One region of the Streptomyces sp. SID8374 genome, then DNA from elsewhere that is predicted to be linked to it. Evidence: riboswitches for the same ligand, from Rfam matches in the RefSeq annotation. Region 1 holds a riboswitch; the other holds the start of a gene.

Region 1 (4,408 bases):
CTCGCCCTGGGAGCCGGCGTTCGGCTGGATGGAGACGGCGTCGTAACCGGTGACCTCGGCCAGGCGCTCCTCCAGCTCGCGGATGAGCGTGAGGAAGCCCTGCGCCTGCTCCGCCGGGGCGAAGGGGTGCAGCGCGCCGAACTCGGGCCAGGTGATGGACTCCATCTCGGCGGTCGCGTTCAGCTTCATGGTGCAGGAGCCGAGCGGGATCATGCCGCGGTCCAGCGCGTAGTCGCGGTCGGCGAGCTTGCGCAGGTAGCGCAGCATCGCGGTCTCGGAGCGGTGCTGGTGGAAGACCGGGTGGGTCAGGATGTCGTCGGAGCGCAGCAGCGCCTCGGGCAGCGCGTCGGCGGCCGTACCGTCCAGCGCCTCGATGTCGGCGTCGGCGCCGAAGGCGGCCCAGACGGCGGAGAGCTGAGCGCGGGTGGTGGTCTCGTCGCAGGCGATGGAGACATGGTCGGCGTCGACGCGGCGGAGGTTGACCCCGCGCTCCCGGGCGTCCGCGACGATGTCGGCGGCCTTGCCGGGCACCTTGACGGTCAGGGTGTCGAAGAAGTCGCCGTGCACGACGTCGGCGCCGGCGGCGCGCAGGCCCTCGGCGAGGATCGTGGCGTAGCGGTGGGTGCGGCGGGCGATCGTACGCAGCCCGTCGGGGCCGTGGTAGACGGCGTACATCCCGGCCATGACGGCGAGCAGCACCTGTGCCGTACAGATGTTGCTGGTGGCCTTCTCGCGGCGGATGTGCTGCTCGCGGGTCTGGAGGGCGAGGCGGTAGGCCTTGTTGCCGTCGGCGTCGACGGAGACGCCGACGAGGCGGCCGGGCAGGGAGCGGGCGAACTTCTCGCGGACGGCCATGAAGCCGGCGTGCGGGCCGCCGAAGCCCATGGGTACGCCGAAGCGCTGGGTGGTGCCCACCGCGATGTCGGCGCCGAGGGCCCCGGGCGAGGTGAGCAGCGTGAGGGCCAGCAGGTCGGCGGCGACGGTGACGATCGCGCCGAGCTCGTGGGCCTCCTCGATGACGGGCTGGATGGCGCGGACGGCCCCGGAGGCGCCCGGGTACTGGAGCAGGACGCCGAAGACGCCGCGCTCGGCGATCTCGGCGGGGATGCCGTCGCTGAGGTCCGCGACGACGACCTCCACCCCGGTCGGCTCGGCGCGGGTCCGGATCACGGCGATGGTCTGGGGCAGGGTGTCGGCGTCGATCAGGAAGACGCCGTTCTTGACCTTGCCGACCCGCCGGGCGAGCGCCATGGCCTCGGCGGCCGCGGTGCCCTCGTCGAGGAGGGAGGCGCCGGAGGTGGGCAGGCCGGTCAGCTCGGCGACCATCGTCTGGAAGTTGAGCAGGGCCTCCAGGCGGCCCTGGGAGATCTCCGGCTGGTACGGCGTGTAGGCCGTGTACCACGCGGGGTTCTCCATGACGTTGCGCAGGATGACGGGCGGCGTGAAGGTGCCGTAGTAGCCGAGGCCGATCATCGGGGCGAGGACCTTGTTGCGGTCGGCCAGCGACCGCAGTTCGGCGAGCACCTCTGCCTCGGTGCGGGCCGAGGGAAGGTTCAGGGCCTCCGCACTCTTGATCACGTCGGGCACCGCGGCGGCGGTCAGCTCGTCGAGGGAGCCGTAGCCGACCTGGGCGAGCATCTTCGCCTGGGCCTCGGCGTCGGGCCCTATGTGGCGCTGCTCGAACGGAATGCCCTGCTCCAGCTGGGAGAGCGGAGTGCGACGGGGGGTCATGGTGGAGGCCTCCTGGTCTGTCACGACCTGCGAGGGGCACCACGGCGCGGGTGCCCGAACGGCCTCCCCCTCTGTCATCTCAACCTGAGAGCTTCACCGGCCCGCCCGGGGGCGTGCCGACTTTCACCGTCGGTGAGGGTCGAGTCCGCCCCGGCATGCGCCGCACGAACCCGCCCTGCTTTCCAGAGTGACCTCGTCCGTGCGGTACGGGGGCCTGAGAGATTCCGGGGAGGATTTGCTCCTTCGGCGCCTCCGGATTCTGCACCGGAGGACTCTCCCGCACGGGGTCAGCAGCCACCTGCCAGCCTACCAGCGGCCATCCCGGTGGAGCCCTCGAGTGGCCGACGCCACGGATCTGCACTTGTCTGGTGCTGGTGGAGCGACAGGGGATCACCTTGCGGTGACGAGGGGCCCCCTTGAGCCAGTGGCGACCAGTGGGAGGCACCGTGCAGACCGACATCGACCCGCGCCGCCTGATCGGCCGCAAGGCCTTCGATCGCAAGGGCGCCAAGATCGGAACGGTGGACGAGGTCTATCTCGACGACGCGACGGGCGTGCCCGAGTGGGCGGCCGTCCGCACCGGCCTCTTCAGCAGGGATGCCTTCGTGCCGCTGGAGCCCAGCGAATTCGTCGAGGACGAGCTGCGGGTCCCGTTCGACCGCGCGCTGATCAAGGGCGCCCCCGACTTCGGTGTCGGCCGCCACCTCTCCCCCGAGCAGGAGCTCCAGCTCTACCGCCACTACGGTCTGGACTCCCCGCCGGCGGAGACCGGCCCCGACCGCGACTTCGGCAGGCTGGCCGGCCAGGAGGAGTAGTCGACCGGGTCGCGGACCAGCGGCATCGGATCGGCCGGGCTCAGCTCCGGGTCGTCGATACGGAAGGTGACAACCCGGCCGACCGGCCCTCCGGGCTCCTCGAACCGCACCGTCACCCGGCCCACCCCGCTCCCCTGCACCCAGCCGTGCCCGTGCACCGCATGGCGTACGTCGTGTCCGGCGGGCCAGCGCCGGGCGGCGAGCTGTTCCGCGCTCTCCCGCTCGGGCTCCACCTCCACCGGTCCGGCGTCGTCCACCACCGGCTTCTCGGCCTCCTCCGCCCGCGCCGCCAGCTCCCGGGCGTCCGCAGCCTGCGCGAACAGGTCCTCCTGGGTGTAGTCCGCGAGCCCCGTGACGCCCACGCCCAGCAGCCGTACGCCCCCGGTGGTGTCGACGGCCTCCAGAAGCCTCGCGGCCGCCTCACGGACCACCGTGGGGTCGTCCGTGGGGCCTCTGAGGGTCTCGGAGCGGGTCAGGGTGGAGAAGTCGTACCGGCGGACCTTCAGCACCACGGTGCGCCCCGACCGGTCGGCGGACCGCAGCCGCTCCACGCACCGCACGGCCAGCCGCTCCACCTCCGCGCGCACCCGCACCCGGTCGTGCAGGTCCACATCGAAAGTGTCCTCCACCGATACGGACTTGGCATCCCGCTCGGCGACCACCGGCCGGTCGTCCAGCCCCAGCGCCATCCGGTAGAGACCGTGGCCGTGGGCCTTGCCGACGAGCCGTACGAGCTCCGCCTCGCCCGCCTCCGCCAGGTCGTGGACGGTGGTCATTCCGGCGCGTCTCAGATGGTCCCCGGTGGCGGGTCCGACGCCCGGCAGGGTCCGTACGGACATGGGGGCCAGCAGCTCGCGCTCGGTGCCCGGCTCTATGAGCGCCAGGCCGTCCGGCTTGGCCTGCTCGGAGGCGATCTTGGCGAGCATCTTGGAACCGGCGAGTCCGACCGACCCGCTGAGCCCGGTCACCTCCCGGATGGCCGTACGCAGCCGCTCCCCCGTCCTGCGGGCCGACACCGAGTCGTCCGCGACCCCGCCCGCCTCCAGGTCGACGAAGGCCTCGTCCAGGCTCAGCGGCTCCACCAGCGGCGAGAGCCGCCCGAGCAGCTCCATCACCTGCTCGCTCACCGCCCGGTACAGCGAGAAGCGGGGCACCAGATAGGCGGCGTTCGGCGCGAGCCGTCTGGCCTGGGCCGTCGGCATCGCGGAGTGCACGCCCAGAAGCCGTGCCTCGTACGAGGCGGTGGCGACGACCCCGCGAGGACCGAGGCCGCCCACGACGACCGCTTTCCCGCGCAGGCTGGGCTTGGCTGCCTGCTCCGCCGAGGCGTAGAAGGCGTCCATGTCCAGGTGGAGGATGGTCGGCGCGGGTCTCACACCTCCGATGCTGCCTTACGCCACTGACAACGGGGCGGCCCGGCACTCCGTGGAGTGCCGGGCCGCCCCGTTCCGTACCGTCCTGTTGCCCTCAGCCGCTCAGCCGGCGCGGTTGCGGCGCCGGGCCAGCTCGTCGGCCGGGTTGTTGCCGATGAGGGTCTCACCGGTGTCGACCCGCTCGCCGTGCAGCTGGGAGAGCGCCGCGTCCACATCCCGCCAGACGACGCCGACGGCGATCCCGAAGACGCCCTGACCACCCTGGAGGAGGCTGACGACCTCGTCGGGCGAGGAGCACTCGTAGACCGTGGCCCCGTCGCTCATCAGCGTCATGCGCTCAAGATCCTGGAACCCCCGGGCCCGCAGGTGCTGGACCGTGGTGCGGATGTTCTGGAGAGCGACCCCGGTGTCCAGGAACCGCTTGACGATCTTGAGGAGGACCACGTCCCGGAAACTGTAGAGACGCTGGGTCCCCGACCCGTAGGCCGG
Region 2 (4,408 bases), on a different contig from region 1:
ACGCCGACGAAGAGGACGGGGTCGCCGCCCTCGATGCTGGCGAGGGCGCGGCGGGCGGTGGAGACAACGCCGGTGGCCTCGAACTCGGCGGAGACGGCGGTGAGGAAGTCGACCGGGTCGTGCTGCCAGTCCGGCTCGTACAGCTTCACCCGGCCGCCGCTGGCGGGCCCGTCCAGGGCGGTGCGCCCGGCCCGGCAGAGCTCGGCGACGGCGGGCGGCGGCAGCGGTATGCCGACCGCGCCGCCCGGGTTCACCGCGATGCCGACCTGCGGGGGCAGCCCCCGGGCGAAGTCGCGGGCGGGCGCCACGGCGAAGGACATGTGGCTGCCGACGCAGCTGAGGAACTGGCCCTCGGAGCTGAAGACGGGGACGTACGCGGCGCCGTCGATGTCCATCATCGGCAGGTCGAGGTCGGCGCTGGCGGGCGAGCCGCCGTTGGGCAGCGGCACCCAGACCGAGCTGCGGCCGAGCACCTCGACCAGGCGGCCGCCCGCGTCGGCGACGCCGAGGGAGGCGGTCAGCACCTCTTCGAGCTCGTTGGCGGGCCACCCGTGCTGGGGTTGTGCCTGGACCGGTGCCGGAATGTCCACTGCCTCTGTGCCTCTCTCAGCCGTCTCGTCGCTCGGCCAGAACCCTAACCGGCGCACGCGGCCGGGGCCTCCCCGTCGGTGAAGGAGATCCGGCTGAGCGCGCTCGCGGCCTCCCGGTCCAGCAGCACCGCCGAGGCACAGCCGACGGGCAGCGCGCCGCGTTCGGTGTCGCGGATCAGCCGGGCCACCGCGTGCCGGTGGCGGGCGAAGGCGTACCCGGAGACGCCCCGGCCGCGCTCGCGCTGCCCCCGGCGGGCGGTCGCGGGGTCCACGTCGAGGAGGAGCAGGTGCAGGGTGCGGCCCCGGCGGGCGGCGTGCAGGGCGAGCCAGCGGCGTACCCAGGTCTGCGTACCGCAGTCGTGGACGACCACGGAGTCGCCGGAGCGCAGGACGGCCCAGAGCCCGAGGTAGTGGGCGGCGCGGACCAGGGGGCGGTAGAGGGCGTAGGGAAGTAACCGGGGCAGGGCGGCGGCCCAGCGGTCGCGGGTGTTCTGCGAGTCGATGGCGCGGCCGCTCACGGCCCGCCGGATCAGGGTGGACTTGCCCCCGCCGGGGAGCCCGGAGACGACCACGATGTCGCCGGGGGCGAAGTCGAGGCCGTACGGGGCGTGGCCCATGCGCCCGCGCAGGTCGCGTACCACCGGCGCAGGCTCGGCGATCAGCTCCTGTACAGGTGCGCCGGGCTGTGCGGGCATCGCGCCGTGCGCGATCCCCGCGGCCGGTACCGACCGCTGCAACGCCATCGCCCATCCCCCTGCTGTCGGCCGCCCACGCCTGCTTCTGAAGTGTAAAGAAATGGCAAGGCTCCACAACCGCACTCGCTGTTCGCACAAGCGTTGCCGACCGGCCGCCCCACTCTGCCGCAAGGCGTGCGATGATGACCCCGCCAACTGCATACCGGCCGTTCGAATCCGCGCGGGAGAGTTCCGGCCACAGTGTGAGCCGGGCGCCGAAGGAGCAAGACCCTCCCTTGAATCTCTCAGGCCCCGTACCGCGTGGATGAGGCAGATCTGAAAAGCGAGCCGTCCCGCGGCTCCACCCAAGGTGCAAGCCGAGCCCTGTGAACAGGGGCATCCCCCTCAGGGGGCTATCGGCGAACCTCTCAGGTTCCGATGACAGATGGGGAGGATTTCCGTCCTGACGTCGTCATGCCCTGGAGCCATGCCCATGAGCACTGCCCCCCGTCTCACCGCCCTCGACGCGTTGCACCGCTCGCTCGGCGCCACCATGACCGACTTCGCGGGCTGGGACATGCCCCTGCGGTACGCGAGTGAGCGCGACGAGCACAACGCCGTACGCACCCGGGCCGGTCTCTTCGACCTGTCGCACATGGGCGAGATCACCGTCACCGGCCCCGAGGCCGCGGCCTTCCTGAGCTACGCGCTGGTGGGCAACATCGCCACCGTCGGCAACGGCCGGGCCCGCTACACGATGATCGTCCAGGAGGACGGCGGGATCGTGGACGACCTGATCGTCTACCGGCTGGGCGAGACCGAATATATGGTCGTCGCCAACGCGGGCAACGCCCAGATCGTGCTGGACGCGCTGACCGAGCGCGTGGCGGGCTTCGACGCCGAGGTGCGCGACGACCGGGACGCGTACGCGCTGCTCGCGGTCCAGGGCCCCGAGTCCCCCGCCATCATGAAGGCCGTCACCGACGCCGACCTGGACGGGCTGAAGTACTACGCGGGCCTGCCGGGCACGGTCGCCGGGGTCCCCGCGCTCATCGCCCGTACCGGCTACACCGGCGAGGACGGCTTCGAACTCTTCGTCGCACCCGAGCACGCCGAGGCCCTGTGGCGGGCGCTGACGGAGGCCGGTGAGGCCCACGGGCTGATCCCCTGCGGCCTCTCCTGCCGGGACACGCTGCGCCTGGAGGCGGGCATGCCGCTGTACGGGCACGAGCTGACGACGGCGCTCACCCCGTTCGACGCGGGCCTCGGCCGGGTCGTGAAGTTCGAGAAGGAGGGCGACTTCGTGGGCCGCGAGGCGCTGAAGGCAGCCGCCGAGCGCGCCGAGACCGCCCCGCCGCGCAAGCTGGTCGGCCTGATCGCCGAGGGCCGCCGGGTCCCGCGCGCGGGCTTCTCCGTGGTCGCCGACGGCAAGGTGATCGGCGAGGTCACCTCGGGCGCACCCTCCCCCACCCTGGGCAAGCCGATCGCCATGGCGTACGTGGACGCGGCCTTCGCCGCCCCGGGCACCGAGGGCGTGGGCGTGGACATCCGGGGCACGCACGAGCCGTACGAGGTCGTCGCGCTGCCGTTCTACAAGCGCCAGAAGTGATATCCCGGAGGGACCGGCGCATTCCGGACCCTCCGGCATCGGCACGCAGGCGCCACGGAAGTGACGTACCTCCGTCTCACACCGTAAGACCACCGTTCATCAGCACTCCCCCGCGTACAGGAGAATTCAGGTCATGAGCAACCCCCAGCAGCTGCGGTACAGCAAGGAGCACGAGTGGCTGTCGGCCGTCGAGGACGGCGTGGCCACGATCGGCATCACGGAGTACGCGGCCAACGCGCTCGGTGACGTCGTCTACGCCCAGCTTCCGGAGGTCGGTGACACGGTGACCGCGGGCGAGACCTGCGGTGAGCTGGAGTCGACCAAGTCCGTCAGCGATCTGTACTCGCCGGTGACCGGTGAGGTGACGGCGGCCAACCAGGACGTCGTGGACGACCCCTCGCTGGTGAACTCCGCTCCCTTCGAGGGCGGCTGGCTGTTCAAGGTGCGCGTCACGGAGGAGCCGGCCGACCTGCTCTCCGCCGACGAGTACACCGCGTTCTCCGGCAACTGAGACCTTAAGGGACCCCCTGATGTCGCTTCTGAACTCCTCCCTCCACGAGCTGGACCCGGACGTCGCCGCCGCCGTCGACGCCGAGCTCCACCGTCAGCAGTCCACCCTCGAAATGATCGCCTCGGAGAACTTCGCTCCGGTCGCGGTCATGGAGGCGCAGGGCTCCGTCCTCACCAACAAGTACGCCGAGGGCTACCCCGGCCGCCGCTACTACGGCGGCTGTGAGCACGTCGACGTGGTCGAGCAGATCGCGATCGACCGGATCAAGGCCCTGTTCGGCGCCGAGGCCGCGAACGTCCAGCCGCACTCCGGTGCGCAGGCGAACGCCGCCGCGATGTTCGCGCTGCTGAAGCCGGGCGACACGATCATGGGCCTGAACCTGGCCCACGGCGGTCACCTGACCCACGGCATGAAGATCAACTTCTCCGGCAAGCTCTACAACGTGGTCCCCTACCACGTCGACGAGAGCGGCCTGGTGGACATGGAGGAGGTCGAGCGCCTCGCCAAGGAGTCCCAGCCGAAGCTGATCGTGGCCGGCTGGTCCGCCTACCCGCGCCAGCTGGACTTCGCCGCCTTCCGCCGCATCGCGGACGAGGTCGGCGCGTACCTGATGGTCGACATGGCGCACTTCGCGGGCCTGGTCGCGGCCGGGCTGCACCCCAACCCGGTGCCGCACGCCCACGTCGTCACCACCACCACGCACAAGACCCTCGGCGGTCCGCGCGGTGGCGTGATCCTCTCCACCCAGGAGCTGGCCAAGAAGATCAACTCGGCGGTCTTCCCGGGCCAGCAGGGCGGCCCGCTGGAGCACGTGATCGCGGCCAAGGCGGTCTCGTTCAAGATCGCGGCGGGCGAGGAGTTCAAGGAGCGCCAGCAGCGCACCCTGGACGGCGCCCGCATCCTGGCCGAGCGCCTGGTCCAGCCGGACGTCACCGAGGTGGGCGTTTCCGTCCTCTCCGGCGGCACCGACGTGCACCTGGTCCTGGTCGACCTGCGCAACTCCGAGCTGGACGGCCAGCAGGCC

The links. Region 1 has a riboswitch for glycine ahead of gcvP (aminomethyl-transferring glycine dehydrogenase). Riboswitches for the same ligand answer to the same signal wherever they lie in the genome.
Region 2: it holds a riboswitch for glycine, as region 1 does, so the genes downstream of both, gcvT (glycine cleavage system aminomethyltransferase GcvT) here and gcvP (aminomethyl-transferring glycine dehydrogenase) in region 1, are expected to answer to the same signal.

The regions. Positions count from the first base shown of each region.
Region 1 is NZ_WWGH01000001.1:734,243-738,650, forward strand. It holds gene gcvP (aminomethyl-transferring glycine dehydrogenase) at 1-1,731, opposite strand, end outside; glycine riboswitch at 1,924-2,021, opposite strand; gene GTY67_RS03310 (PRC-barrel domain-containing protein) at 2,178-2,546, shown strand; gene GTY67_RS03315 (DNA polymerase IV) at 2,471-3,922, opposite strand; gene GTY67_RS03320 (MerR family transcriptional regulator) at 4,022-4,408, opposite strand, start outside.
Region 2 is NZ_WWGH01000002.1:354,675-359,082, reverse strand. It holds gene GTY67_RS25210 (enhanced serine sensitivity protein SseB) at 1-590, opposite strand, end outside; gene GTY67_RS25205 (AAA family ATPase) at 635-1,333, opposite strand; glycine riboswitch at 1,497-1,594, shown strand; gene gcvT (glycine cleavage system aminomethyltransferase GcvT) at 1,758-2,873, shown strand; gene gcvH (glycine cleavage system protein GcvH) at 3,007-3,384, shown strand; gene glyA (serine hydroxymethyltransferase) at 3,404-4,408, shown strand, end outside.